Regions from separate parts of the Lactiplantibacillus brownii genome, predicted to be linked through region 3. Evidence: predicted binding sites of a transcription regulator. Region 3 holds the regulator's gene; each other region holds the start of a gene.
What was found. Region 3 encodes NrdR, which represses ribonucleotide reductase genes. Its sites were predicted from a motif close to ACACNATATATNGTGT; they were not measured.
Positions count from the first base shown of each region.

Region 1: RA086_RS02590 (redoxin NrdH) is a predicted target of NrdR. The motif match lies at 3,643-3,658, and genes of this name have one in related genera.
Region 2: nrdD (anaerobic ribonucleoside-triphosphate reductase) is a predicted target of NrdR. The motif match lies at 2,637-2,652, and genes of this name have one in related genera.
Region 4: pnuC (nicotinamide riboside transporter PnuC) is a predicted target of NrdR. The motif match lies at 4,778-4,793, and genes of this name have one in related genera.

Region 1 is NZ_JAVCWF010000001.1:633,143-641,018, forward strand. Features, by position in the region: gene nrdF (class 1b ribonucleoside-diphosphate reductase subunit beta) at 1-1,004, opposite strand, end outside; gene nrdE (class 1b ribonucleoside-diphosphate reductase subunit alpha) at 1,034-3,199, opposite strand; gene RA086_RS02590 (redoxin NrdH) at 3,340-3,570, opposite strand; gene RA086_RS02595 (class I SAM-dependent methyltransferase) at 3,795-4,403, shown strand; gene tadA (tRNA adenosine(34) deaminase TadA) at 4,405-4,911, shown strand; RNA gene ffs (signal recognition particle sRNA small type) at 4,959-5,056, shown strand; gene dnaX (DNA polymerase III subunit gamma/tau) at 5,234-6,925, shown strand; gene RA086_RS02615 (YbaB/EbfC family nucleoid-associated protein) at 6,947-7,255, shown strand; gene recR (recombination mediator RecR) at 7,278-7,876, shown strand, end outside.
Region 2 is NZ_JAVCWF010000001.1:2,465,745-2,473,620, reverse strand. Features, by position in the region: gene RA086_RS11635 (ArgE/DapE family deacylase) at 1-459, shown strand, start outside; gene RA086_RS11630 (hypothetical protein) at 555-1,112, opposite strand; gene RA086_RS11625 (hypothetical protein) at 1,735-2,226, opposite strand; gene nrdD (anaerobic ribonucleoside-triphosphate reductase) at 2,728-4,950, shown strand; gene nrdG (anaerobic ribonucleoside-triphosphate reductase activating protein) at 4,916-5,464, shown strand; gene RA086_RS11610 (VIT1/CCC1 transporter family protein) at 5,547-6,137, shown strand; gene RA086_RS11605 (EAL domain-containing protein) at 6,281-6,973, shown strand; gene RA086_RS11600 (GGDEF domain-containing protein) at 6,993-7,876, shown strand, end outside.
Region 3 is NZ_JAVCWF010000001.1:1,331,203-1,339,078, reverse strand. Features, by position in the region: gene thrS (threonine--tRNA ligase) at 1-1,746, opposite strand, end outside; gene dnaI (primosomal protein DnaI) at 2,071-3,006, opposite strand; gene RA086_RS06065 (replication initiation and membrane attachment family protein) at 3,010-4,410, opposite strand; gene nrdR (transcriptional regulator NrdR) at 4,429-4,950, opposite strand; gene coaE (dephospho-CoA kinase) at 4,988-5,584, opposite strand; gene mutM (bifunctional DNA-formamidopyrimidine glycosylase/DNA-(apurinic or apyrimidinic site) lyase) at 5,593-6,417, opposite strand; gene polA (DNA polymerase I) at 6,434-7,876, opposite strand, start outside.
Region 4 is NZ_JAVCWF010000001.1:262,498-270,373, reverse strand. Features, by position in the region: gene treR (trehalose operon repressor) at 1-5, opposite strand, end outside; gene RA086_RS01095 (bacterial Ig-like domain-containing protein) at 372-3,674, opposite strand; gene pnuC (nicotinamide riboside transporter PnuC) at 3,892-4,719, opposite strand; gene RA086_RS01085 (ABC transporter permease) at 5,089-5,901, opposite strand; gene RA086_RS01080 (ABC transporter ATP-binding protein) at 5,907-6,833, opposite strand; gene RA086_RS01075 (Rgg/GadR/MutR family transcriptional regulator) at 6,962-7,816, shown strand.

The DNA.
Region 1 (7,876 bases), 700 kb from region 3:
TCAGGTTCGCCAATATCATAATCGGTATCCTGCATGGCCTCAACTTGACCTAAACGATAACCATTCCCAACTTGTGAGAAGAAGTCATGGTTTGAAGTCCCCGTTGAGATCCCATTCATTACGACTGGATTAACATCTTCGGCCGTATCTGGGAAGAGGGCGTCTTGACCTAAATTCATCAAGGCCTTGTTCGCATTGTAACGACTAAAGGTTAAGACTTCGTCAGACCAGCCAACTTGATCGTAAACTAAATGAACATAGTTTTCTTCGTTTTCATATAATTTGTATAAGAAATCGAACATCCAGTCCTTAAATTCAGCCTGTTCCTTGTCAGACCGATCTTTAAAGCCTAATTGGAATTTATAGCCAATATACGTGCCATGGACACTTTCGTCCCGTAAAATCAATTTGATGATTTCAGCGACGTTTGGTAATTGGTTATGACCCAAGTAGTAGAGTGGCGTGTAAAAACCAGAGTAGAATAAAAAGGTTTCCAAGAAGACGTTAGCAACTTTTTGCTTCAAAGGATCTTCATCAAAATTATCATATAATTTGTAGATCCATTTAGCTTTATTTTGCAAGTATTCTTCGCTGTCACTCCAGTCGAAGATTTCATTGATTTCATCGGGAGTATTCAACGTTTCAAAAATCGTTGAGTAACTCTTGGCATGAACGGATTCCATAAATTGGATGTTATTTAAAACAGCCGTTTCATGTGGGGTAACGACGTGCCGCCGTAAAGATTGTAGGCCATCTTGCGATTGAAGGGTATCTAGTAAAGTCAACCCACCAAAGACGTGTCCCACGACCCAACGATGATCATCATCTAAATTACGCCAGTCCGCCATATCATTGGAAACGGGGATTCGAGTATCTAACCAAAATTGTTCGGTTAATTTTTCCCAAGTACTTTTATCGATTGCATCTGAAACGTGATCCCAGTTAATTGCTTTATAGTTGCCGTTACTGAGAAGTTTTTGGTAATAAGCCAAGTCTGTTGCCATAGCCAGTGTCCTCCTAGAGATCTAATGTTCTAAATTACGCAGCTTTCACATTCATTGACGCCAACTTCACCGTCGTCATCCGTAAAGGTCCGGATGTAATAGATCGACTTGATCCCTTTCCGGTAAGCATAGTTCCGGAGAATGTTTAAGTCTCGAGTCGTCATCTTGTCTGTGCGGCCGTCTTTCCATTCATATAAGCCAGCAGGAATCGTGGAACGCATGAAGAGGGTTAAGCTCATCCCTTGATCCACATGCTGTTGTGCGGCGGCGTAAACATCGATGACTTTACGCATATCTGTATCATAAGCTGACTTATAATAGTTAATTGTATCATTAGATAGGTAAGGAGCGGGATAATAAATCTTACCTATTTTCTTTTCTTGACGTTCTTCGACCCGATTGATGATCGGATGCAAGCTAGCGGTCGTGTCATTGATGTATGAAATCGACCCGTTTGGTGCGACAGCCATCCGGTTTTGGTGGTATAACCCATCCCGCATGACATCAGCTTTTAGCGCGGCCCAGTCGGCTTGACTTGGAATAAAGATATCTTTGAAAAGTTCTTGGGTCTTCGCAAACTTTGGTTGCCAAGCTTGTTCGGTATATTTGTCAAAATAAGAGCCATCCGCGTATTTTGATTTTTCAAAATTAACGAAAGTGGTTTGACGTTCACGAGCAATTTCGTTAGATGCTTTGAGCGTCCAGTAATTTAAGAGCAAGAAGTAAATGTTAGTAAAATCAACGGCTTCTTTACAGCCATAGGTCATTTGGTTTTTGGCAAAGAAAGCGTGTAAGCCCATTGCACCCAAACCAATCGTATGAGCCTGATGATTCCCTTTTTGAATAGAAGGGACCACATCAACGTTTGAGTTATCCGTAACGAAGGTGAGGGCGCGGACCATTGCTTCGACCGAATGACCAAAGTTTGGCGAGTGCATCAAGTTGACAATATTAGTAGAACCGAGGTTACAGCTAATATCCGTCCCCATCTTTTCGTATTCTTGTTGATCATTGATCAATGAAGGGGTTTGGACTTGCATGACTTCAGAACAAAGGTTACTCATGACGATTTTGCCATCAATCGGATTGTCACGATTGGCGGTATCGACGTTAACGACGTAAGGATAACCAGATTCTTGTTGCAATTTACTGATTTCATTTTCCAAATCACGAGCTTTGATCTTCGTTTTCTTGATGTTAGGGTTCTTGACCATGTTGTCATATTCTTTAGTGATATCAACATAGGAGAAGGGTTCGCCATATTCGCGTTCAACACCATAAGGGCTGAAGAGGTACATATCGGCATCTTCCTTGATGAGTTCATAGAACTTATCTGGAACGGTGACACCTAACGATAACGTTTTTAGACGAATTTTTTCATCGGCGTTTTCTTTTTTAGCAGACAAGAAGGCAATAATGTCTGGATGGAAGACGCTCAAATAAACGACTCCGGCTCCTTGACGTTGGCCTAATTGATTGGAGTAAGAAAAACTATCCTCCAATAATTTCATGACTGGGACGACTCCACTGGCAGCACCGTCGATATGCTTGATAGGATCACCGGCACCCCGTAAATTGCTGAGATTGATCCCAACGCCACCACCAATTCGAGAAAGTTGTAGGGCCGAGTTGATCGTCCGACCAATGGAATTCATGTCATCCGTCGATTGAATCAAGAAACATGATATTAATTCACCACGACGCGCACGACCGGCATTCAGAAAACTAGGCGTGGCTGGTTGATAGCGTTGATGGATCATTTCATCGGCTAAATCTAGCGCCAACTTTTCATCGCCATCCGCAAAATAAAGAGCGTTCATCGCGACACGATCAATATAGTTTTCCAGATAATAATCGCCATTATCGGTTTTTAACGCATATTGAGCATAAAATTTATAAGCAGCCATGAAAGTTTTAAAATGGAAATCTTGTGATTTGAGATAATCGTAGACTTTTTCAATAAAGCTGAAGTCGTATTTTTCAACAAAACCTTCTTCGAGATAATCGTGGTCAAGCAAATAATCAAAACGAGCCTTTAAGTTGTCAAAACGTTTCGTGTTGGGGCGAACATTCTGATCGAGAAAAGCTGCCAAGGCTTCTTGGTCTTTGTTCAGCGGAATCTGATTATCAACCGGAATATTAATTTCGTTGTTCAAATCGTAATACGTGACGTCTTTTAAATTTTTTAGGGTCATGAGTACTCCTCTTTCTATCTAGTTTGAAAGTTGTGGTTAAAATGGACGACCCACAATCAGTAGAGTCCTATTGATTGTGGGTCGCATATAAATAAGTGCTGAATCGCAACTATGTAGCCACGCAAAAAAGCGCGGTGGTGCTATACAGCGAGCTGCTTTAAAGCATCGGGGCGGAAACCAGCAATACTGCTTTCGCCATTGATTTCGACAACGGGAACCGCTTGGAAACCTTGATCCTTTAAGTAGTCAACATATTCAGGATTGATGTTGATGTTCTTTTCTTCAAAGGCAATGTTGTGGGCAGCCAAAAACTTCTTGGTCATCTTGCATTGCATACAATTGTTTTTCGTAAATACCGTTACTTTTTTCATAGTTAATCACCCTTAATTCGTTTTAATCGATAAATTTAGTATACAACAAGATAGGGAAAATACAATCAAAAAACACAACATCTTGTGGACGAAGCAAGTCCAAAATACAAGATGTTGTGTTAGCGACGGCCTTTAACCGTAAATAAAGTTTTTTAAATTAATTGTCGTTATTTATCAGAATCAGTTATCATAGAACTAGCCTACAAATTCAGAGGAAAATAAATATGACCAACTATTATTATACACACAATCCAGACGTTGTGCATGACGAAAAGCAATGGAATTTTGAAATTTTTAATCATGACTTTAAATTTACCACGGATAACGGGGTTTTCTCCAAACGAACTTTAGATTATGGGTCACGGACCCTATTAGCTGCCTTTGAGCCAACTAACTTGCCGGCCGGTGCAATCTTAGATTTAGGAACCGGCTACGGTCCCATTGGCATGGCGTTGGCTTACCAGTCACCGGAACGAACGGTCGATATGGTGGATGTCAATGAATTGGCATTGAGTTTGGCACGCAAGAATACCGCGTTAAATCAAATTACGAACGTTAATATTTTTACTTCAGATTGTTATGATCAAGTGACCACGACGGACTATGCGGCCATTGTGACTAATCCCCCCGTTCGCGCCGGTAAAGCAGTCGTGGACGCAATGCTGACGGGTGCCATCGACCATTTGGCAGCTCAGGGCACGTTAACGGTCGTGCTGCAAAAGAAGCAAGGGGCACCGTCTGCTAAAAAATTGATGACGGCAACTTTTGGTAATTGTACTATTATTAAGAAGGATAAAGGCTACTATATTTTGCAAAGTATCAAGGAGGGATAATTTGAAAGCGACCGAATCGGAAAAATGGATGCTCGAAGCCTTGCATGAAGCTCGGATGGCTAGCTTGATCGGCGAAGTACCGATTGGCGCCGTTATTGTCCATGAAGGTGAGATTATTGGACGCGGACACAATTTACGGGAGCATGGTCAAGATGCCACATTGCATGCCGAAATTGTTGCGATTCAAGAAGCCTGCGAATACTTGCATAGTTGGCGGCTAGAAGATTGCCAAATGTATGTGACCCTTGAGCCTTGTATCATGTGTTGTGGTGCCATCATTAACGCACGCATCCCAACGCTCTATTATGGGGCACGTGATCCCAAAGCTGGGGCCGTTGGTAGTCTGTATGAATTATTAAGTGACGATCGGTTGAACCATCAAGTCGAGGTTCATGAACGACTTTTGGCACGGCCAGCTGGCGAAATGTTAGAAAACTTTTTCCGCGATATTCGTAAGCGGAAAAAGGCTGAGAAAAAAGCGAAGCGGGCCGCTGCCGAAAAAAATTAGGCGGATGGCTAGCATTCTCTGAATAAATCATGTATTATAGTATTTGCCGCAAGGCCTTAAGGCAAGGGTGGATTTACGAATCGTGTCAGGTCCGGAAGGAAGCAGCACTAAGTTTGCTTCATCTTGTGCCTTTTGTTTTTATGAAATGTAACAGCTCTTAGCCATTCGGTTGAGAGCTTTTTATTTAATTAAATGTTAGTCATTAAAATAAGTGCCACGACGGCCTGCGCCACAGCGAACGTGCTGGTCCACGGAGACAGTCTTTTAACTTAAAAACAGTTTCATACATACTTCATTAGTCAATATAGAAAGGAAGATTCGCATGTATCGGGCATTATATCGGGTTTGGCGACCCCAACGTTTTGATGAGATTGTCGGGCAACAGATGATTACACAGACCTTGAAAAATGCCATCATGACCCATCAAACGAGTCATGCGTATTTATTTACCGGTCCGCGGGGAACTGGGAAAACTTCCGCCGCTAAGATTTTCGCGAAAGCGATTAATTGTCATCATTTAGTTGATGGGGAACCTTGTAATAACTGTGAAAGTTGCCAGGCCATTACGAAAGGCCAAATGAACGATGTCATCGAAATTGATGCGGCTTCCAATAATGGGGTCGAAGAAATTCGGGATATCCGAGATAAAGCCAAGTATGCGCCAACGCAGGCTGATTACAAAGTTTATATTATTGACGAAGTCCATATGCTATCTACCGGTGCGTTTAATGCACTATTAAAGACGCTAGAAGAACCACCGGCTAACGTTATTTTTATTTTAGCGACGACTGAGCCACATAAGATTCCGTTGACTATTATTTCGCGAACGCAACGTTTTGATTTTCGTCGGATTACGGCCAAAGATAGTTATGAACGTATGGTTTACATTTTGCAGCAGAAAAAGGTCGATTATGATGAAAAAGCACTGCGGGTCATTGCTCAAGCGGCAGAAGGCGGGATGCGGGATGCGTTAAGCATTTTGGATCAAGTCATCTCCTTTGGGGACAATACGGTTACCTTAGATGATGCGTTGATGGTGACTGGTAGCGTCACTAAAAAGTTGTTGGCCGATTACGTTGAAGAGGTGACGAGCCATGTCACTAAGCCGGCGTTAGAGACGATGCGGCAAATTTTACAAGAAGGTAAAGATGCTAACCGATTTATCGAAGATTTGATTAGCTACACACGTGATGTGTTACTCTATCAACAAGCCCCAGAAATGGTCGACAGTGTTGCCATGGGCGAAGATGATCAACGGTTTGCTGATTTTGCCAAGCAGATTGATGCGGAAGTTTTGTATCAAATGATTAAAACGTTAAATGACGTTCAGCAACAGATGCGCTTCACGACGCATCCGGACGTTTACTTGGAAGTTTTGACGGTGAAATTAGCTCAGCTAGAAGCGCCGAAGCCAGTTGCCGCAGCGACTGCTGCCACTGATCCTGCCGACCCAACGATTCAAAAACTGGCTAGCAAGGTTGATCAGATGCAAAGTGAATTGACCGCCTTAAAAGCGACTGGCGGTGGGACGACCGCGCCAAAACCAACGCGTGCACGACCAAATAGTGGTCCCGTAGTCAAGAAGGTCAATGTGAGCCAAATCTATCCAATCTTGGGTGCGGCCACGAAAGATGATCTCTTGAAGGTTCGTGAGGTTTGGACGGACTTGATGAATATCTTGAGTGTGACACAACGGGCGTTGATGCACGTGGCCAAACCGGTCGCGGCCAGTGCTGCTGGGGTAGTCGTCGCTTTTGATTATGCCTTTTTATATCAAAAAGCTATTGATGATCAAGTGTTGATGGATGCGCTGGGTAACGGCTTGGACCGCTTAATGGGTCAAGCACCGAAGATCGTGTGTGTGCCCAAAGAACAGTGGCCACAAATTCGAAAAGATTATTTGGCAACGCACCAACCAGAAGGCACGGCGACCAAGCAGGCACCACAAAAGGCGCCGGTCGTGGATGAAGCTGAAAAACGATTCGGTGATTTAGTAGAAGTTAAACCAGATTAAATTTGAAGGGAACTGATAATAATGATGCGTGGTATGGGCAATATGCAAAATATGATGAAACAAATGAAAAAGATGCAACAACAAATGGCAACGGAACAAGCAGCTTTGAATGAAGAAACTTTTACGGGTAAAGCCCCTGATGATATGGTTACGGTAACTTTTACCGGGGACAAGAAAATGCAAGATATTAGCATTAAGCCCGCCGCAGTTGATCCGGACGATGTTGATATGTTGCAAGATTTAATCGTGGCAGCGGTCAACGATGCCTTGACGCAAGTTGATTCACAAACGCAAGACACGATGGGCAAGTATACTAAAGGTTTGAAGTAAAAAACGGTCGTGAGGTAGAGTAATGCAATATCCAGAACCAATTGCAAAGTTGATTGACAGTTATATGAAATTACCAGGAATTGGCGGCAAGACCGCCACACGCTTAGCCTTTTATACGATTGACATGGATGGCGATGACGTGACTGAGTTTGCCAAGTCTTTGGTGGCAGCTAAACGGGATCTGCATTTTTGCAGTATCTGTGGCAATATTACCGAAGACGATCCTTGTGTGATCTGCAAAGATAAGTCCCGTGATCAAAGTACGGTCTTAGTCGTTGAAGAAGCCAAGGATGTCATGGCTATGGAAAAAATCAAAGAATACCAAGGGTTATACCATGTTTTGCACGGGGTGTTGTCCCCAGTTGATGGTAAAGGACCCGAAGATATCAATATTGCTAGTCTGCTAAAGCGGCTACAACAAAATGATGCGATTAAAGAAGTGATTATTGCGACCAATGCAACGCCAGAAGGAGAAGCCACGGCGATGTATATTTCGCGTTTGGTGAAACCTGCGGGAATTAAAGTCACACGATTGGCGCATGGGTTGTCGGTTGGTAGCGATATTCAATATGCGGATGAAATGACCTTGTTCAAGGCGGTTGAAGGCCGTCAGGAGATGTA
Region 2 (7,876 bases), 1.1 Mb from region 3:
GTCTTTAATGCCACTGTTTTGCAAGGCGGTAATCAAGTGAATTCAATTCCCGCCAAGGCGGAAACGGAGCTAAATATTCGGTCCATTCCAGAATTCGACAACGATACTGCCATTGCAACGTTACAAAAGTTAGTTGATCAGCAGAATGCTAAAGGTGCCCACTTAACAATGACTGTCTTTATGTCGCAGAATCCAGTCCAAGCACCCATGGACACTAGATTAAGCAACTTAGCGGCTAAAATTGGCGCGACCTATGCTGGTCAGCCGATTCCAAAGGTGGCCATTCCAGCGGTGACGGATGCGTCAAACTTATTGAAGGGGAAGTCCAGTGATTTTCCATTTATCATGTTTGGCCCCGGTAATGACACACCGCACCAAGTTAATGAAAATATTGATAAACAGCTGTATCTTGATTTTATCAAGCTCTATGAAAACTTATTCGTTAGTTATCTGCAATAAAAGAACTTTTTGTCGTTGTACTCATAGAAAAATGGTTAGCCCAAATTCTAATTGAAATTGGGCTAACCATTTTGTTTTTTTAGCGTTAACTGATTCTAATCAACTTTAATGATTTTTCCAGCGGCAATTGGTAAGGTTACGTGAGCATCGTAGGGTCCAACAGCACCGGCAACGGTCGCGGGTAAGTTAACACTATCAGGTACGCCGTGAACGTAGACAACGCGTTGAGCCAAGTTCAAGTCAGTATCGTTAAATGCGGCCTTGAATTTTTTAGTGAGGTCGGCAAGCGAAACGACACGTGTGTAATGATAATCACCGTTCTTATCCGCCACAGGGTACTTATCGTTTGGAATGTCCATTGCGGCTGGATCATCGTTGAAGGGAACCATGGTCGTCCCGGAAACTGGTTCAGTTTCTGGCAGGTCAATGTAGCCGTCACCGTTCGCGTCTTGCGCGGGACCCGCAACTTGAGCCGCTTTTTCAGTTGGAAAGCCATGGAAATGTTCCCAATGTTGGGTGTTTGCCGGCGTATCATGCATGGTAATGTCAATGGTCAAGTGATCGGCAGTTAAGTCAAAAGTGGCTTGCCCATGCGCCGCAGTCCCAATCTTATCAGCGTTTAATGGTTTAATCTCAGCAATATATTTTGTCATGAAATGGAACCCCTTTCTTGAACCTATGTCAAGTCTACAATTAAATTTTGTAAAATGCACTTAAAGTGAAAGCTGACTTTTTGGTTAACTAAAGGTTGAAAGACTCAAAAGCATCACAAATGTTGTAGTACCGGTAACCCATAAGCCTAAAGTAGACTTACCTAAATTTAGCGCTCCGTCAATCAAAATCGGTGTGCTGTGGGGGACGGCGCCAGCCAAGGTACGGTCTGACGCCTCAATTCCAAGCCGATAAAACACGTCTTTGAATTGCCCCGCGAGATTAGTCAGCCAAGAACGCCGATTAATCTCGCCGACACTGCACACCGATTTTGACTGACTCCGCTAACCGTAAATAACTACTGACTTAGCTGGAGGTTGTTGCTGATAGCATCGGACGTGCAGGTAGTGTTTGACCGGCGTTCTTTTGCCGGCCTTACACCACGGACGGTCCCTCGTCCGCATGTTATCGGCAACAACCGGAAGCGGCAGTAGTCGACTAGTTTTCATTACCGGATTGTTGACGTAGTGGTGCAGACCGGCAATTTTTAACTTTCAACCTTTAGTTGGTTAATAAAAAAGGCCCACAACTCCCAAGTTTATGGGCTGTGGGTCTTTTAAATCGTTAAGGCTTCAAAGGGGTATTGCGGATTAAGGAAGCCCCCTGTAAAGCGACCTTAGTCGTTGCCGGCAGTTTACTGTGCTGCGGACTCCAACCGGTGTCTTTCGTTAACTGAATGGTTTGATGAGCGGTTTTTAACGTCATATTGGTGGCGTCCGTCAAGGCTAAGGTTGATTGGCCTAAACTGGCTTGTGTCAAAGTGGCCTGATTGTTTTTCGCTAGTTTTAAATTGAAATTGCCTTTAATGGTGGTGTGCCCGCTCTGAAATAAAGCCAAGCGTTGGTTCGCATCTAAATATAAGGCTAAACGTTCAGATGAATTGACCCAACGGCCAAGGTAATCCGTTGTGCGCACCTTGCTCACAGCGCTAATCGTGGGAGTCGCCGAGCTGACTTGTTTGTCAGCCGCGCCATTCCCACCGGTTGCTGACTGACATCCGGCTAAGCCAATGCTTAGAATCAGCGCGATGCCCAATAGTCCCCTTACTCTTTTCATGCTAATCTCCTCCAAAGTCGGAGTGCTTCACTCACGACTCTTGTTCTCTCAAACTCTCATTATAGATGAAGCTTGTCGTAATCGAAACCGAAATGCTGCGCTTTATAAATAAATTTAAGTTTACCGTGAGTCATTGAGGCAAAAAAACTTACCGTTTACGAGTAAATTGCTAATCACTCAATTTTGACCAATTGATTATGTTGCAACTTTGCTTGAAAATAATGATGAAATCGCGACACTGTCCGCATCTGACTGGTCGTTCAAGTCATCAATTAATTATTCCAAATCTATCAATCGATTGATATAAAACAAATTTTTTGGCTAATTATAAGCGCGGAAAACGTTGTTAATATCGCTGTTGGCTACCTAACCAGGCAATAACACCATATAGGCAGTTTCTTAAAAATGAGCTACTATATATAGTATTGAAAGCAAACGGGTAGCACAATTGGTTGTGCCGCTGGACCATTTGCGCAAAGTGATTAAAAAGTGGGGATGCACATGTTAACAACCGACACAACGGAACTTTTAGAACAATTGCGGCCATTACCGGTCATTAAACGGGGCGGCACGCAGACTAAATTTCATCCGTATAAGCTTAATTTTGTTTTGGATCAGTTAGCTTTAAACGCTGCGGAACAAACTGCGGTCAAACAAGCCTTAGTGGCTCATTACCAACAGACGACCGTCATTGAAACGCGTGAATTACGGCCAGCATTGATCAAAATCTTGACGGACTTAGATTTAGTGTCCGCCGCCAAAGCCTATCAAGATTATTTTATTGCGGAACAGGCCCGATTTTCGGCCGCAACGAATGTTCGTGAACGAATTGAGAAGCTATTTAATCGGGATGCCAGTGTTGTTCACGAAAATGCGAACAAAGATAGCAATGTTTTTAATACGCAACGCGATTTGGAAGCGGGGGCGGCTAGTCGGGCGATTGGCTTGAAGATGCTACCAGATGTAGTTGCCAAGGCGCATCTTCGTGGTGATTTGCATTGGCATGACCTGGATTATTCACCCGTGACACCTGAAACGAATTGCTGTCTGATTGATTTTGACGGTATGTTTAAGAATGGTTATAAGATTGGTAATGCCGAAGTGGCGTCACCACGCTCAATTCAAACGGCGACGGCCCAAATGGCCCAAATCATCGCCAACGTCGCGTCACTTCAATATGGTGGCTGTTCAGCTAATCGGGTCGATCAATTGTTGGCACCCTATGCTGAAATTAATTATCAAAAACATTTAGCTGATGCTGAGAAGTGGGTCGCGGTGGACAAACGGCAAGCTTATGCACAGACTAAAACGAAAAAAGACATTTACGACGCCATGCAAGCGTTGGAATATGAAATCAATACTTTGTACTCTTCTCAAGGCCAAACGCCATTTACCACGGTTAATTTCGGTCTGGGGACGGGTTGGATTGAACGTGAGATTCAACGGGCTATTTTACAGATTCGGATTAAAGGTCTTGGTAAAGAACGACGTACTGCCATTTTTCCAAAACTTATTTTTACGATTAAGCGTGGCTTGAATTTGGCGCCTGATGATCCCAATTATGATATTAAAACGCTCGCTATTGAATGCTCGACTAAGCGGATGTACCCCGATCTTTTAATGTACGATAAAATCAAATCATTAACGGGGAGCTTTAAAACGCCGATGGGCTGTCGGTCATTTTTACAAGGATGGCGTGATGAGCATGGCGTGGAAGTGAACTCTGGGCGCATGAATTTGGGCGTCGTCACGGTTAACTTGCCACGAATCGCGTTATCCGCACATGGGGATCGCCAGTTATTCTGGGAAATCTTTGACGAACGGATGCAGACCTGTCATCAAGCCCTGGCCTACCGCATCGAACGGACGAAAGAAGCACAACCAGAAAACGCGCCGTTGCTGTATATGTATGGTGCCTTTGGCAAACGCTTGCCCGCGGGTGGCAATGTTGACGACTTGTTTAAACATGAACGGGCCACGATTTCACTGGGTTATATCGGAATCTATGAAGTCTGCACGACCTTTTTCGGACCAAACTGGGAGCATAATACCGAAGCCCTCGATTTTGCAGAAACAGTCGTTAAACGGTTGCGTGACAAGTGCGCCGAATGGGCTAAGGCAAGTGGCTATCATTACAGCTTGTATTCAACGCCGGCTGAATCATTGACGGATACGTTCTGTCGTGATGATATTCAGAAGTTTGGCCGTATTCCGGATATTACGGACAAGGAATACTACACAAATAGTTTTCATTATGATGTTCGGAAACATCCTTCGCCATTTGAAAAGTTGACGATGGAAGAACGATTCCCACAATATGCTTCCGGCGGCTTTATCCATTACTGTGAATATCCAAACTTAACTCAAAATCCGAAGGCCTTAGAGGCAGTTTGGGATTGGGCTTATGATCACGTGGGTTATTTAGGAACGAACACGTCGATTGATCAATGCTTTAAATGTGGTTTCAAGGGTGAGTTTAAGGCAACGGCCCGCGGGTTCGTGTGCCCACAATGTGGTAACCATGACCCCAAGTATTGTGATGTGGTGAAGCGGACTTGTGGTTATCTAGGTAACCCCCAACAACGGCCGATGGTGCATGGTCGTCATGTTGAAATTGCTTCACGTCAAAAAAATATGTCTCCGGAGATGATTAAGAATGCCGCGCGCTATGAAAGGACCAAACAATCCGATGCCGAAAGAATGGTTGGCAGAGGACTTAAGTGAACAATATGTCGCTGATTACAAAGCCTTTAATTTTGTCGATGGTGAAGGGGTCCGCTGTAGTTTATATTTGAGCGGTTGTCCGTTTCATTGTCCAGGCTGCTACAACGTGGCTGCACAGAATTTTCACTATGGTCAGCCCTATACACAAGAATTAGAAGATCAGATTATCACGGATTTAAGTCAAGATTACGTTCAAGGCTTGACATTACTCGGTGGAGAACCGTTCTTGAATACGCAAGTTGCGATTCGAATCTGTGAACGGGTACGGGCAGAATTCGGTCATGACAAGGATATCTGGTCTTGGTCTGGTTATACCTGGGATGAATTGTTGAAGGATTCTGATGATAAATTAAAAATGTTATCACTAATCGATATTTTGGTTGATGGTCGCTTTTTAGAAGATCAGATGGATCTGACACTACAGTTTCGTGGTAGCGCCAATCAACGGATCATTGATGTGCCTAAGTCGTTAGCGCGTGGCGATGTGGTGATCTGGGATAAATTAAAACGCTAAATAAGTTCCACCGCAGTGTGTGGCTGAACGTCATACGCTGTTTTTTTATCAAAAATTAGTGATTGAGGGAGTCTTTTTGAACATGTTAACGACAATTAAAGCTTGGCAGGATCGGTATTTTCACTTTTGGGATCGGTTGAACGTGTTACGAGCAGGAATTTTAGGCGCAAATGATGGCATTATTTCAGTTTCAGGGATCGTGCTGGGGGCAGTTGGCGCAGATTTGAGTGCAACGACGCTATTTATTAGTGGTATTTCTGGCATGTTAGCCGGTGCCTGTTCGATGGCCGGCGGGGAGTATGTGTCAGTCAGTGCACAAAAAGAGGTGCAGTTAAGCAAATTGGGTCACACAACTGGGGCTGATTTGACCCAAACGCGATTGCGAGAGATTGATTTGCTGAATCCATTACATGCCGCGGCGACATCGTTTGTCTCATTTATCTTGGGGGCTTTGATTCCGCTACTTGCCATTAGTTTGTCGACGCCCGCGTGGCGCTTAGTGAATACGATTTTAGCCATGGTGGTGGCATTGAGCCTAAATGCCACTGTGAGCGCACAGCATGCCGCAGTCTCATTACCGAAAGTCATTTTGCGAAATGTTTTGGTTGGCGTCGCAACGGCATTGATCACTTTTTTGATGGGAACCTTACTGGGCGGCAATATTGCGGGTTAAATTTGCTTAAAAAAGGCTATTTTTCCGGTCAAATTGGACATTAAGTGTCGATATTTAAGAATTAAAAGGCTATACTAAGAAGCATGTTGATTAGTTAAATTATATTGACATAAATCAAGCGTTGAAACGAGGTCTTTTATCAGATGTATCGCTTTTTTGTTCAACCACAAGTTGATCAGAGCCAAAAATCCGTTTTTGGATATGAACTGTTGTTACGCAAAGAAACCCATGGTCGCTGGGCAGTTCCAGCAACTTTCACGGAATTGCCACTAACTAAACAGGTCCATCTACTCGAAGAATTAGCCTTACAATTATCAACTAAAGCAACTAATCAAGTCTTAGCCCTTAATTTGAATCGTGAACAGGCAGAAGACGACTTGATGCTTGGCACCATTATTTATTTAAAAAAACGGTTAAATCCGGCGGCGTTAACGATTGAATTAACTGAAAATCCAACCTTAGCCGAAATTCAAAAATATAGTGTTTTATTTCATCAATACGGGATTAAATTAAGTATTGATGATGTTGGGACGGGCTCCAATACCTTTGATAATGTGGAGCCATTATTACCGTTTGTTGACCAAATCAAATTTGCCATGCAGAATTTACGGATGAGTGGCAAAGCCGATCAAATTCCGACTGCCTTATCTTTTTGGCACACGGTCGCGTTACAGTATCACCTCGACTTCATTTTGGAAGGTGTGGAAGATGCACATGACCAGGAAATTGCTCGGACATTAGGCATTGATCTCCATCAGGGCTACCTTTATGGTAAACCTCAGTTGGTCGTGAAATGTCCTGATCGGCGTGCAGAGTCACAGCAGGATGGTCAATAACCGGGAAGGATAACGACATATGACATGGGCTTATTGGCGGGTACCGCCATTTGTAACCAGCATTTTCTTCATCCTCGGCGTGTTAACGTTATACTGGGTGCTATTTAATTGGATCACTGCGTTTTTTCATGCCCATCATATTAATATTGATGACGATGTTGTCAATTCTTGGCATGGGGTCTTGTACATGCTGGTATTCGTGTTTAGCTTGCAGACCTTGATCGTTGGGCAATCGGATTCTTGGCAGTTTATGAACTTTCAATTGATTGCGCTGATTTTTTGCGGTTATTTTTTGAATATTCATATTCCATACTATTTCCTGTTTCCGGTGGTCTTAGTGTACATGGTTTTCAACCAATCGATCACTTATTGGGAATCGTGGGGGTACGCCATTACGATGGTGGCGTTATTCTGGACGATGAACTATATTCGGATTCATTTTCAGGGTAAGGCGCACGCTTGGATCTATTATTTGTGCGCGGGTATTCCGTATGGCGGCGTTTTATGGTTGTGGATGAAGGTTAAATTTAGTTTGGACTGGAATACGTTCTGGCAAGAATGGGTTTATTTAGTCATCTTTGAAATTTTACTGTACGCTTACGTCAGCATGTTGACACGTGATAGTGAGTTTAAGTTGCGGTTGGCCCAATTTGCCAGCCACGATGCGCTCACGCAAACGGAGAACTTTGCGGCGTATACCGGCGAAATCAAATATCTCTTTGAGGACAGTTCAAAAAACAACTTAAAATTGTCGATGATGATGTTCGATATTGATCACTTTAAGCATGTTAATGATACTTATGGCCATTTAGCTGGTGACCGAGTATTGCAACACGTGACCGATGTTGTGCAAACGGTCATCGATGCGAACGACGAAAAGGTAACGTTGTATCGAACCGGTGG
Region 3 (7,876 bases):
GACCCGGATGTTTTCAGCAGCTAAACGCCGACGAACGGTTTCAGCATAGGCCCCATGAGCACCCTTGTTAACTGGAATAATCGTTACTTGTTTTGGTGCTAACCAAGTTGGGAAAGCGCCCTTGTAGATTTCAGTCAAGTAAGCCACGAAACGTTCCATCGTTGAAACTAAGCCACGGTGAATCATGACTGGGCGATGTTCTTCACCATCAGAACCAACGTACTTCAGGTCAAAGCGTTCTGGCAATAAGAAGTCCAATTGGATCGTTGACAAGGTTTCTTCACCACCAAGCGCGGTCTTCGTTTGAACATCCAATTTAGGACCGTAGAAAGCGGCTTCCCCTTCAGCTTCGAAGTAATCCAAGCCCATGTCATCCATAGCGGACTTCAACATCTTTTGGCTTTGTTCCCACATAGCATCGTCATCGAAATACTTAGCTTTGTTAGCTGGGTCACGATAACTCAAGCGGAACCGGTAATCAGAAATATCAAAGTCTTTGTAAACTTCAACCATCAAGGACAAGATGTTCTTGAATTCTGCTTCAATTTGGTCCAAGGCCACAAAAGTGTGCCCATCATTCAAGGTCATTTCACGAACCCGTGATAAACCAGTCAATGCACCAGATTTTTCATAACGATGCATCATGCCAAGTTCAGCAATCCGCAATGGTAATTCACGATATGAGCGAATGTGATGGTTGTAAATCTGGATATGTGATGGGCAGTTCATTGGACGTAATTCCAATTGTTCGCCATCGCCCATGTCCATTGGTGGGAACATGTCTTCACGATAGTGATCCCAGTGACCAGATTGTTTGTAAACATCCAAGTTAGCTAAAACTGGGGTATAAACGTGTTGATAACCGTTGGCAACTTCCTTGTCCACGATATAACGTTCGATTTGACGACGAATCGTCGCACCATTTGGCATCCAGTATGGTAAACCATTACCGACTTTAGGATCAACGAAGAATAAATCAAGTTCATTCCCAATGACCCGGTGATCACGTTCACGAGCTTCTTGGCGCTTCTTCAAATCTTCATCTAAGTCTTTTTGCTTTAAGAAAGCCGTCCCGTAAATCCGTTGTAACATTGGATTGCTAGACTTGCCTTGCCAATAAGCACCGGCAACTGACAAAAGTTTGAAAATCTTAACTTTACCAGTTGAGGCTAATTGCGCGCCATCTGATAAATCAACAAAATCGCCTTGCTTATAAACAACCACTTGGCCATCATTTGCAGCAGCCCGGTCATTAACTAAGTCTTTTTGGTAAGGATCATCGCCAACTAAAGCTAAAGCAGCGTCTTTTGACAAGACTTCGCGCACGATTGGCAAATCTTTCTTGACGATGGCTTGCATCTTCAAGCTGATGGCTTCAAGGTCATCTTCACTGATTTGCTTGCCTTCAGCATCCGGATTGTCGGTATCGAAGAAGAAGCCATTGGCATTACCTTCACCACTCCCAAATTGAACCTTAGGGAAAAGTTGTTTAACCGCATTGGCCAAAACTTGGGCAGCTGTCTGACGTAAGACTGCCATCCCTTCATCACTGTCAGCAGCGATGATTTCGATGTTACCATCAGTCGTTAAGGGTTGACGATAATCAACGACTTGATCGTTGAACTTCCCAGCCACTGACCGTTTAGCCAATGAGGGACTAATTGATTTTGCAATTGCTTCCGTGGTAACGCCAGCATCAAATTGCTTTTCAGCGCCATCAGGGAACTTTACATTAATACTTGCCATAAATTGACACACTCCTTCAAAATTTACCCACTCACCAAAACACTGCGCCGGGACGACAAAAAAGTCCCTAATGCCAGACTAAACTAGCATTAGGGACGTGATTGACGTGGTTCCACCCGATTTTTCAGTGCAACAAGGCACACTGACTCATTAGCGCTAATAACGGACGCGTTCCGGCTCAACTGAGCATGTTCACAAAAGTGGTATCTTCATTTATCCGGTCTCAAGCTTCCAGAACTAGGCTTGGGTCTCTGTAATCCATGATAACGAAGCATGTCTTTTGCATCTGTTTTTATTAAACCACTTTCACATTAAATGTCAACATTAATCGGTCGGATTCAAGCGCCGATTACGACCAATCATTTCAATTTCAGTAGACAAATACCGGACGCGTTGCATGATTCGCTGAGCTTTGATCGGTTCCTCATCGCCCTTTTGAGAGATGGTTAGATAACCGTCCTGCAATTCTTGCATCGAAAAATTAGAAGAAAAACAAGTTGGCAACTCTTCTTGCATCCGAAATTCCAAAATAACACCGAGTACATCATCGCGAATCCAAGTGGACGACGCATCTGCCCCGATATCATCGATCATTAGAATCGGCGCACGTTTAATGGCATCCACTTTATCACCAGAAGTATTGTTACTGATAGAACGTTTCATTTCAACCGCAAAGCTTGGAAAATGGATCAAGGTCGTTTGAAAACCTTTGGCCGCTAACGCATTAGCCATAGCCCCTAACAAGAACGTCTTACCGACGCCAAAAGAGCCATACAAATATAAGCCTCGATGAAACCGTTTTGGTGCTTGCGTGTAGGCATCGATAAAATCTAATGCCGACATCAACGCACCCGCGCGATCACCGTCTTGATCATAAGCTTTCAGATCTGCATGCTCAATATTCTTAGGCATACTAATCGAACGAACCCGCTGCTTCAACTCCCGAGCGACCTGCGCTTCTTGATGCTGAAGCGTTGGCTGATAGGCAATATCAATTAAATGATTACTCATCACGAGTTCGGGTTGATAGCCAGGCACCTGTGTTGGCTCATGGCGCGCAATCTTGCGCTTTTCCTGACAAAATTCATACAGTTTAGTCGCGCTACGTTCCATCGCATCACTAGAGAGTTCCTTTTGATGAGCCGCTAAAAACTGACGAACATCCGAATCTTGAAATACCTCAGTCATGAGTTCTTGATACTGATGATTTAAATTACGTTTATTCATCAAAATCTTTAAAGTTTCCGAAATATTCTCCATGCTTTAGTCCCCCTTCTCAGAATCTGAATCTAGTTTAGCCAACCGTGCGGCTAATTGTTTTCGTTGGGCTGCCGTGATTTGATTACTAGTTGACTTGACGGTCCCATCAGCGGACTTTTGAGCCCACTTTGGCACAATTTCCTTACGTGGCGTTCGGCCATTACGCGCTCGGGTTGCCCGTTGACGCGGCTGTTTCGGTTGCTGACGCTCACGCAAATAAGCCAGCGCCGCTTCTGGTGTCATAATATCATGTTGCTGCCAATCATTTGCGACCGTCTCTAATAAATTCTTATTTAAGGCGGCTAACTCACGATTTTGTAACAAATAATAGACCACCATATTAATAACAGCATTTGGTAAGACACCACGATTGACCAAATCGTGAATCAAACGATTTTCACCGCTTGTGACGAAACCATGCTTTTCTTGTTTTAGTTCATTAAGAAAATCATATGGTGAAGTTTGTTTGGCATACGCCACCAGCTGCTGCTCAGCCGTCGATAATTTTACGGCTGGCGTGGTGTCGGCAGCCGCCGTGGCCGCTGAACGAGCCTCCAATTGAGTGGTTGTCGAATTCGTTGGACGCTCATATCGACGCGCGATCAACAACTTTAATTGGCTTTCATCGAACTGACCAGTGGTTAAACTGGCCACCTCACTGATTAATTTGGCCATTTCAACTTCACTAATCCCATAGACACGGCTTTCTGTCATGATCAACTGTCGAGACTGAGCGACTTGTTCTAAGTCAACATAGTTCTGTTTGAGAATTTGACCAAGTACTTGCCAGTCAAAGACTTCATCGGTCAGATCAGGCATCGCTGGTGTCATTTCAGTTGCGGTCGCTTGTTTGGCCCGCACAGTTTGAATCTCGGTCGGAACATGCGTGACCTTCTGACTATCAATATGAAAGACATCCAGCAAGTTCGCCGAAACATCCGTGGCACCTTGTATGTCGACCACCGTTGGCGTAAACTGATCGGCCAATTGCTGATAGCGTAACTCACCGACCGTATCCAGTAGCAGCACACTCAACAAGTCGTCTCCAAAAAATTGCGTTGCTGGCAAGGGTCGCTGTAAAACGTACAAATAAACTTCGCCTAGATCATCTTGGCGATAGTAGCTCCGTAGCAATCCGGTCGCTTCAAGCTTTTGCCGTGCCGCCACTACGGTTGGCAGATCAACATTCAAAATTCCAAGCAATTCCGCATGGCTACGTCGATGAGTTAAATCAGTCGACGGCGTCTGCAAACTGCGTAGGGCCGCTGCCAAACTATAGGCCAGCGGTCCAATTAGTGGTAAATAGAGCTCCGCTAACACGGCCTGCTCAGTGGCACTTAACGCCGGCGCCGCGGGGACAACTAACCCCGTTTTAGGTGTCAAGCTTGGCTCATTTTTAGGCATGTTGCTCACCATTCTTCATTAATTATCTTTTTTCGTTTTAGACACACGATGGGCCGTTTTAGTCGGTTGTTTGGCCAACTTGACTTTATCACGTTCCATCATATCTTGGAGTTCATTTAAGAAGACGTGCATATCCTTAAATTGCCGATAAACACTGGCAAAACGGATGTAGGAAATTTCATCGATATCTGCAAGTTGTTCCATGACATATTCCCCAATCACCTGACTGGAGATCTCATTTTCACCCAAAGAACGAACTTTATTCTCGACGTCATCCACGACACCCGTCATCGTTTCCATGCTGACTGGTCGTTTTTCAGCCGAACGGATAATTCCCCGTAAAATCTTTTCACGGTTAAATTCTTCACGGGCGCCATTCTTTTTGATCACTAACAATGGTGTCGCTTCGACTCGTTCAAAAGTTGTGAATCGAAAACCGCAGTTCTCGCATTCACGCCGGCGACGAATAACGCGACCATCATCAGTGGGTCGACTATCAACTACTCGCGAGCCATTATGATGACAATGTGGACATTGCATAGACTTCTCACCTCATTTTTACTTAATCGTATCAATTTTACTTTATAATCGTTTTCAGCCATTTTAACACGGCGGTTCTTGTTTTATCAACGTTTTCTCCATTATCAATGACCACATCCGCCCGTTGAACCTTTTCAGCCAGTGGCATTTGACTCGCTATCCGTGCACGTGCCGCTTCAGCTGACAGTTGATTACGCGCCATCAACCGGGACAAAACTACGGGCGCCGGTGCGGCTACCACGACAACTTGATCACAAATATGCTGCCAACCGCCTTCAAATAATAGTGGCACATCTAAGATCACCGCAGCCGGCTGTGACTTTCCAGCCGCCACAATAGCGGTTAACATCGCCCGTTGAATCGGGCCGCGAGTGATCTCCGTCAACAATGCCAACTTACTGGCATCATTAAAAACTTGCTGCCCTAGCCAACGCCGATTTAACTGACCATCTGCAAGCAGCGTTTGCGAGCCAAAAGCTGCCGCAATTTTTTGTGTTGTCGGCTGACCTGCTCCTTCGACTTGCCAGGCAATTTTATCGGCATCGACAATGGGCAAGCCGGCTTCGGCCAACATCGCAGAAACCGTTGATTTGCCCGTGGCGATGCCGCCAGTCAGTCCAATAATTTGCGTCATTGGCTCACCTACAATTGCTGTTCATGCGGACAAAAATGGGTCCCACGTTGTGCAACTTTGATTTTTACAATCAATGTCCCGCAACGTTCACACGGTTCGCCTTCACGACCATAAACATGGAGATGATTTTGAAATTGCCCTGCCTCGCCAAAGGCTGTTGAAAAGGAATGTACCGTTGTCCCATGGCCTTTGATTGCCAGTGCCATTTCATCAATGATTGCTTGCCGTAACGAAACAATTTCGTCATCAGTTAATGAATTAGCCGGTCGCATTGGATGAATCTTACTCATCCAAAGGGTTTCATCCGCGTAAATATTCCCAATGCCAGCGATCTTACTCTGATCTAGCAATAGTGGTTTGATCATCTTTTTTGAGCGCTTAAAGATCTCAGTCAGATACGCCACAGTCAGGTCACTTGCCACGGGTTCTGGACCAATAGTTTTCAAACCAGCAACCGTCAACTCTTCACCGGTGGGAACGAGGGTCATGCGACCAAATTTGCGCGTGTCATTGTACAACAAGTCACGACCATCCGTGAGATGAAACACCACGTGCGTATGAGTCGTTTGGCCTTCATTTTGCGGCATAACACTGTAATTGCCTTCCATCCGTAAATGTGACACCATCGTGAGTCCTTGGCTAAATCGGAACAGTAAATATTTTCCGCGCCGATCAACTTTTTCAATCGTGTGTCCGGCTAGACGCTGCTTAAAACGCTCAACATCATTATTAATAATTTTGGGCCAATTGACCTCGATACTCGCAATTGTGGCGCCCTTAACTAACCGATTCAACCCACGTCGAACCGTTTCAACTTCAGGTAATTCTGGCATCTAATCACTTCCATGTTTATTTTGCATCATACCATGTATCACCAAAATGGCTTTCGACCTTTAATGGGACTTCCAACTTCACCGCAGAATCCATCACTGATGGCACTAATTTTTCTAGCGTTGAAATCTCTTCTTTAGGCGCTTCAAAAATCAATTCATCATGGACTTGGAGTAACATTGTCGCTTTTAATCCCGCTGCTTTGAGCTTAGCCTGCATCTTGATCATCGCAATTTTGATGATATCCGCCGCACTGCCTTGAATCGGTGTATTCATCGCCGTTCTTTCAGCAAATGACCGCTGATTAAAGCTCTTGGCATGAATATCTGGTAAATAACGCCGCCGATGAGAAATCGTTTCAACATAGCCCTGTTCATGAGCTTGTTTGACAATATCGGTCATATATTGCTTCACACCTGGGTATTCCTTGAAGTAAGCGTCAATAAACGCTTTGGCTTGTTTACGCGTAATGCCAATATTTTGTGACAACCCATAATCACTGATCCCATAGACGATACCAAAATTGACCGCTTTGGCTTGGCGTCGAATATTCGGCGTAACCTCTTCAGGCGACTTCAAATTGAAGATCCGCATGGCCGTCGCAGCATGAATGTCATCGCCTTCTTTAAAGGCAGCTTGCAAGTTGGCATCATGGGTAATATGTGCTAGCACTCGCAATTCAATTTGCGAATAATCAGATGAAAAGATTTGCCAACCCGCATGACTAGGCACAAAGGCTTGCCGAATCTTACGCCCTTCTTCTAACCGGACTGGAATATTTTGCAAATTCGGATCAACGGACGATAAACGCCCGGTTTGCGTTAAAGTTTGTAAATAACGGGTATGGACTTTTTGATCAGATGAGTGAATCGCGTCCAATAACCCCACCACATAAGTGGATTGAATCTTAGAAATTTGCCGATATTGTAAAATGTTAGCCACGATTGGGGCTTCCGGTGCTAATTTTTCGAGTACATCAACCGCGGTCGAATAACCTGTTTTAGTCTTTTTAATCACTGGCAACTTCATATCTTCAAACAAGATTTTACCTAGTTGCTTAGGTGAATTGATATTAAACTCTTGCCCGGCCTCCTGATAGATCTTTTGTTCGATTTCGCTCAGCCGTTCTTTAAATTGACTCCCCATGGCTTGTAAAGTGCCACTGTCAACGGTGATGCCAGCGATTTCCATTTGTGCCAAAACGCGGGCCATTGGTTTTTCAATATCATCGTATAACGGCGTTTGTTCATTTTCATCAAGTTTCTGCATTAATTCGGCATGTAAAGCCGCAATCGCCGCAAGTTTTCGTGCCAGATGACTGAAGAAAAGCTTGTCATCATCTGGGATGGCCCGTTTGACACCTTTACCATACACTTCTTCATCAGTTGGCAATTCAGTATAGCCATGTTGTTCCGCTAGGTTACCGAGATCATTGCTGTTGTCGTTGGTATCCAGTAGATA
Region 4 (7,876 bases), 1.1 Mb from region 3:
TTCACCATCTAAACGTTCCTCCTAACTGTTTAAGCAATCGCTTACAAGGTTCATCTTAAACTTGTTTAGACAAGTTGTCAACGCTTACATTTGAAATGACGTAAATAGTGTTTTACCAAGCTTTCATTTTTGTTTTCACTTGTCTAACAAGTCTAGACAAGCTTATGAAATTATTGAGATTGCGGTCCCGTAGTCATCCTATTTTTAGGTCTCCGGTTGGGCTGGTCCACAGGATTGCTTTAAAATGTGAACACTACGCTGTATTAGATCCCTGAAAGCATTAAATCCGCACAGCGCTAGCCGACTGTTCAGCTAGTCTGGTGCGGATTTAATGTTATTAACCTCTCATTTAATCGTTTTCAAGCGACTATTTAGTGTCTTTTTAGCCAGGCGACACCCGCTAACCAACTACTCATCAGTAATCCAACCAGCCCCATGATCGAAATCGCGGTTGTTGGTGCCTCATCAGTTTTGGGTAAAGTCACCGGTGAAGCCGGCTGATAGAGTGGTTTCAACACCGATTGGTCGGTGTGACTGATTTTAGCTGGCTTAGCTGCCGCGACGGTTGTCGCCTTAACAATCACCGGCTTGACAGTTATAGGCTTCACGATTGTCGGTTTTTCAGCTGCTGGTTGTGGGCGTAGCTTTGACTGCTCACCTTGATGATGATTGTCAGTCGGTTGGGTTGGAACGCTTGCAGCCAAAACTGTCACAGTAGTGGTCTGACGCGTTAAGTTGCCAGCCGCATCCACATAGGAGTAGGTGACCGGATACTGCCCGGCTTGATCAACATCGACTCTTCCAGTAACGGTTATCGCTGACCACGCCAATGGTCGGCCATATTCATCCGTCGCCGTCACAAAACCAGCTTTGGGATGCCAAGAATCACCAGCCGCCACCAATTGATCATGTGCCTTGATCATAGCGTGGCTAACAACGGTGACTCGCGTCTGGGCCTGATGCGTGCCTAATTGATCTGTAAACTGATATGTCACAACGTAAGTTCCAGGGCCAGTCAACTGTGCCAATGACGTGGTTGTCGTGTGGCCGGTCACTGGTTGCGCCGTAATTTGCATTTCACCCGCTGTTAACGATTTACCGTCAGCGTTAACGGCCAATTTCAAATTGGCTTGTGGTTGCCAGTTTGCTGTCGTGATCAAGTTTGCTTGATCCTGCTTTAACAGGAGACCGGCAACCGTGACCGTTGCCTCTTTTGACGCTTGATGGTTAGTCATGTCGGTATAGGTATAAGTCACATGATAATTACCAGGAACCTTCGTATTGGGCCTGCCGGTTAAATGGACACCGGGCGCAGTTGGCGCGAGCGTGTGACCATTTTCATCAACGGCACTAAAGTTATCACTCGGCTGCCAAACGGTTCCCAATTTGATAGCACTATTTTTGGCCTCAATGGCTGCTAAATTAACCACTGTTACCGGTATTGTCACCAAACTCGTCGGATCATCTTTCAACTGGTAAGTCACGTGATACTGACCAGGAACATGAAAATTCGTGACCGGCTGGCCATTAGCATCAAAGATTGTGGCCGTGACCCCCGTTGTCGTCACCACATCTCCAGCAGAATTAACTGCCAATTTAACGTTGCTCAATGGCTGCCACGTCGTCCCAACAGTCAGTTGTTTGTGGGTTTCAGTCAAAAGAATCCCAGTCACGATCACTTGGGCTTGGCTCGTGGCCAAGAAACCGGTTGAGTTCGTAAACTCGTATGTCACGAGTGTCTTCCCCAGCACTTGTGTGTTTGGCTGATTTTTAATTTTGATCAACGACTCGTTGACGCTAACAGCGCTACCGTCAGCGTTGGTCGCACTGACAAAGTTATCCGCAACTTGCCACGGCGTCCCTAACTTAATCACACTATCTTTAACGTCTAAATTTTTTTGCTGCTGATAGGTCGCTACCGGGCGCTCACCTTTGAGCGTATAAAGCGCCATTAATTGGGCGGTCGTGTACACTTGATGCGTTTTCGTATTGACCCAGCGACCCGTATATTGTTGACCCTCATACTCAGTATTTGGCGCAAATGTGTTCAGTGCCATTGTCTGTTGCTTAATAAGTTCGTGCTGCTCATTATAGTAAGGCACATCCAGTGTCAAAATTGAATTTTTTCCAAGCGTGATCTCAATTAAGGGTAAATCCAGCATGCCTAATGCATAATCCAAATGACGCATATCAAAGTTAGAGAGGTCAAGTGTCATTGGATTCTCAATTGGTGCCGATTCTTCGGGATCTTCCGGGTCCATCGGGTAAGCATCATCATCTCGCCCAAACATGGCCGTCATATCGACTACTTTACCCGTATTTAGCCCAGAGACATCCAAGTCCTGAATAGCATCTAAGCCTTGAAACATTTCATCCATCAAAGTCACGTTGCTTGTATCCAAATGGGTTAAATTAAGTCGTTCAAGACTGCTATCATCCATCAATAAGCCACTCATTTTGACCACATTGTGTGTGTCTAGGGTGGATAGATCAAGTTGGGTCAAACTAGCATTTTCGGCCAACATTTCAGTCATATCGATAACCTGACCAGTATTTAGCGATGATAAGTCCAAGCTTTCAAGACTAGATAAGCCGGTAAAAGTACCATTCATATTGGTCACATTAGCAGTCTGAAAATGGGATAGATCCAGTTGGGCTAACGAGAAATCCATGGCAAACATGAATGCCATATTAGTGGCTTGTCGCGTATCCAGCCTAGATAAGTGGTCAATCTGTGACAATGACGTTAAATTGTAGAATAGCCCCGAAGCATCGGCGCTAGTCTTGATCGTGTCCTCTAAAATAATTCGATTAATATTAGTTGCTTCGTTCCCCCAAATTGAGATTCCTTGGGTACGAGGCTTAATTCCTGTACGTCGCGAAGCCTTCTTCTCATTCGCGGGATTATGGTCAGTTTCAGCTTTATTCGGATCGTAATCGTCCCAAACATGTGTGTCTGCGAGCTGGCCGCCCCCAATGTGTAACACATCACCCGCATCAATCCACCATTCACTCGTTCCTAAAATCCCTTTATCAAGATTAGTGGTCTGATTATACGCCGCATAATCTTTTGCTGGTGTCGGTTTAGTAGGATTAGTGTTGTTATCATTAGTCGATCCTAACGGCGCAGCGACTGGCTGAACTACCGAATTCTTAGTTGACTGGTTAATGGCTAACTGTGGCTGCGAGCCAACCTTAGCGGGTTTAACGACCACTACTGGTTGAGTCACGGACTGGTCAGTTGGTATGGTATTGTGTGTTGGTTTGAACGGTTGTGTCGAAGGTTCCGATTGAGCCTGATTCGTCGCCGACGTCGGTTTAGAGATAGGTTTAACCGCCTGATTTTCAGTCTTGGGTGCTTCAACTTTAACTTGAGAATGATCAGATTTTACTTGTGCATCCGCGGTTGTCTTTGAATGCCCTGTTTGGGTTGTCTTCTGGTCATCAGTTTTCGGCTTAACCGTCTTGGTTCGCAAGGTCGTTGTCTTTGCTTTGACCGGTACGGCATCATCAGTCGTTTTGGGTGTCACCGTAGGAACTGTGACCCTAGTCGTCGCAGCTTGACTGGTCATGCCCCCAATTTGCCAAGTCAAGGCGACAATACCAATTGTCACCCAGACTTTACCACGTTTGTACATTTTAAAATGGTGCTTTTGATCGTCCGCATTCAACATTCTCTAAATCCCCCTCAAAATTAGTTAACCCACTCATCGGTATTAGTATAAAACAAATTTTCTGCAAACGCGACCTATTTCGTCACGCTATTTTGAAACCAATGAGGATCATTTTCAAAACAACGACAGAAAAGCGACCTTAATCACTTGATAGCCTTCATCAAGGAATTAACGGTCGCTAGTTTACTTTTTTAAAAATATGGTCATGCAGGAACTTTTAAGCTTGATGATCCAAACCAAACACATTTTGTTCAGTTGATTTTTCAGCTTGCGCACTGGCTTTTTCTTCAGCAATCAACCGAGCCCGTTCATGCTTGTTGTACCAAGGTGAAACCGTGAAGGCCAAGATGTCATTCATCAAGTAAACTGAACTGTTGATGAACATCGCTAAAGTGGCTGAGCCTTGACGGAATGAGATAAACCAAAGAACCATTTGAGCCAGACCAGAAGCGATCCACCAGAAATATTGGTTGTTGTAGCGTAAGAAGCAAATGACACCGGCTGTTAAGCAGATGGCAAAGCTAATAGCATCGACCCATGGCCGTGGATCATCCGTTAAGGCACCAATTAAGTAACCAGAAATGCCATAGACGACTAACGTTGATACGATGGCAACAATCCAAGTTTTACCCGTAAACTTTCGGATTTTTGAAACCATGTTGACGTTCCAGCTAGCACTAAGTAATACTGGAATATCCAAAGTAACGACATAAGCTAATTGTTCACCAATACTCAAATAGTTCTTTGCAGAGAACCCAACGACGATAAAGCAAGCCGCGGAAATGACTCCTAATAGGCCATTTACTGATTTAGCCGCATTGATAGCCAAGACACATAAAACGCCCAAAGTGGTCCCAATAAATGTTAGAATAGATAACGCTGTGATTGGGGCACTCACCAAGGTCATCACTTGGCAACCCAAGCTAAAGTAGAATAAATAGTAGTTTTGTTGTGGCCAACCTTTCAATTGGTGCGCTAAAAATTTAAAATAATTACTCAAAATCAAATTCCTCTTTCCGTGACTAATAATATGCCGTTGCGTCATTATAGTTGGCCAACCATTACGACTCACACTACCATATGTAGTGCTTCCGTTCGAAACAACACTATATATTGTATCATTATCTTCCACGATGAAAAGGACTAATTTCAAAATATTAATTCAGTTGTAAACAACGAATCCGATTTCTTCCCGTCAGCACGGTGTTTTTGTGCGGGCGAATTTTTTTACAATTATTATCTGACTCCCACTTACCTCGAAAACAATCATCAGCGCTTATAGAAGAGCTGACTGATCCTTCGTTTATCAGCAGTGTACATGTACTTGAAATATCACGCTGTGAAAAATTCATGCCCCCAATCGAACCTTATCACCTATTATCATTTAGTCCTACATACCTTCAGAAAATCATTACTATATTTTTAAAATGTATTTTTCTCGATTGAAACGTTTCACAACAACCACAAATATGAATAAATCAATTAACAACAACAATACCGTAACAATCAAAACTGCGCGTATTCCTAGTAGAACTGCACCACTTGCTTGAGAAATAACTCCTACGATGATTGGTAGAATAAGTATCATAGCCACTGATTGGGCCGCTTTACTGGTTTTCACGCGCTGGGCAACGAAGATAACTAGGGCTATTGCTAGGAAAACAATGCAAGGATCCAAAAATAATGCCACCAATATCCAAGTCACATTTGGGAAAATCATTGTCTTAAAGACATTCAAACCCAGCGTATCAAGCAATATCCCATAAATAAGAATTGATACCCAAGTAGCAAGCATTGCTGGAATCGCTGCTGCAAGTATTTTCCCCAAAACTAGTTCACTGTTGGTGAGTGGCGTATACAGTAACCCCTCGATTGTTTTGTTTTCCTTTTCTCCAACAAAGCTCGAGCTCGCAATTACCGTAGCAAGCATCACTGGAATTAATGCGAATATTGGAATGAAAAAATACATTAAGATCGCATATATCTCGACATATTCTGACGGTATATTGTGCGGAATAATCGTAGTATTCAAATTGGTCATAAATGAACTTACGCCGCCAATATCATTAATCACCGTACTTTTTTCACCACCCAACAGTAAAATAGTAGGTAAAATCAAGCTGAACACTAACGGCAATAAACATAGTGGTAAGAGCGTTACTTTATCATTTTTGATTCCAAGCAGGTCTTTTTTGACAAGCGTTTTGACACGACCTAAGTTAATCATTAATCCTACCTTCCTATCGTCTCAAAATAAACTTCTTTTATTGTATGATCAACTTTTTCGACCATGCTTACAGAAACATTATTTTCAACCAGATCAGTCACCACATTTGCAATAGTTGCACCCGCATTTAAACTCACTTCAAAGACGTCAGCGTTGCAAACTGATTTGACATTCTTATCCTTATTTAAAAGAATATTAGCTTTGTCAATTGGCGTTGCTACAACTTGATAGACTACATTGGGCCAAAACGCTTCAATAATTTCACGTGATTCACCGTACTGAATCAAGTTACCCTCTTTAAGGATACCAATCGAATCGGCTATTTTCTCAAGTCCCTGTAATTGATGAGTACACATCATAACTGTCATATTCCTACTTTTGACTAGCTTTTTTAAATAATGTGTCAAATTATCCATCGCCTGTGGATCCAATCCAGAAGTTGGCTCATCTAAAATTAAGAGTTTGGGTTTATGGAATACAGCTCTTGCGATACTGACTTTTTGCCGCATTCCCTTACTAAGTTGACCAACCTTAGAATTCTTTCGATCGAATAAATCAAAAAAGCGTAAAATTTCATCAATCTGATGATGTTTCAACTCCTGTGGCATCTGATAAAAATCACCCCACAAGTCCAAATTCTCTATAACAGTCAGATTGTCATATAGGTTACCATCATCTTGAACACCAATATTTTGTCTGAACGTATCGTCAATTTGTTGATTACTTTTATTTGAGAACACTATCTGACCACTCGTAGGTGCTAGCAACCCTGTCAATAAACGAATTGTGGTTGTTTTACCCGCGCCATTCGGACCAAGCAATGCAAAAATTTTCCCCTTTTCAATTTTAAAGCTTAGATCTCGAATAACTTTCCGTTTTCCAAGTGTTTTATCGACATTTCTAAATTCTATTAAGCTATCGCTTACTTGCATTTTGGAATACCCCCCTCTCCTTTTACAAGACAAGGGTAATTCTTTTTCAACACAGGATTGTTTTTGGTAACATAAACTCACCAACTGTCTCAGATGTGAGACAGATTTTGACTATGGGGTGAATTTTGATGAAAACTGGGGAAACAATCGAATACTTGAGACAACGGAAAAATATTTCTTTAACGGCTATATGTGGTACCGAAATTAGTAGACAAAATTATTACAGGATATCGCACGACCAAGTAAATACTTCAATCACCAAGTTTCGATTCATCCTTGAAAAACTCAATGTCACCTTTGACGAATTTTATTTTATCAAAGAAAATTTCAATCAAGAAAAAATATTCTTAGATTACACTAAAGCCCAAAACGAGTTTGAAAATAAAAATATCCAAGCACTAACCAATATGATTAAAGAATATGCGGCCATCAAAAACAATAGCACTAGAGAGCTTCATCTATATTGCCTATTAGTCATTCTCAAAAAGAAATTACAGCATAAAAGCGATGAGACTTGTGAACAAATTCTGCATGACTATTTGATAAGGATCGAAACTTGGACTCACTATGAAACCGTACTTTTTAATAATTGTATGTTTATTTTTTCAACTGATTTCATCAACGTAGTCATATTTAAAACTTTAAGCAATTTGAGTGCATATTCATCTTTGAGAAGTTATGGCAGTGAATCCTTTAGAATGCTTGTCAATGTATTAATATTATCGATTGACCGGCACGAATGGACCACTGCAACCAGTGTTTTACAGAAGATGAGGCAAATCACCCTCGCAGACGACTTAGTATTTGAACATGCCTGTTTACGCTTTTTTAATAACTTATTAGCCTTCATCCAAGGTGAGACCACGGATACGTCTCATTATGAGGAAGTTATTCAGGCGCTAAAATTCCTTGGGAGCAACAAACTAGCCCTCATATTTACGACCTATCTCAAAGAATCAACCAATCAGCTTACCCATATATAACCAAGCTCAAACCGCACTAACAGCGACAACATTCCTGTATTTCATGAAAGATCATTTTTT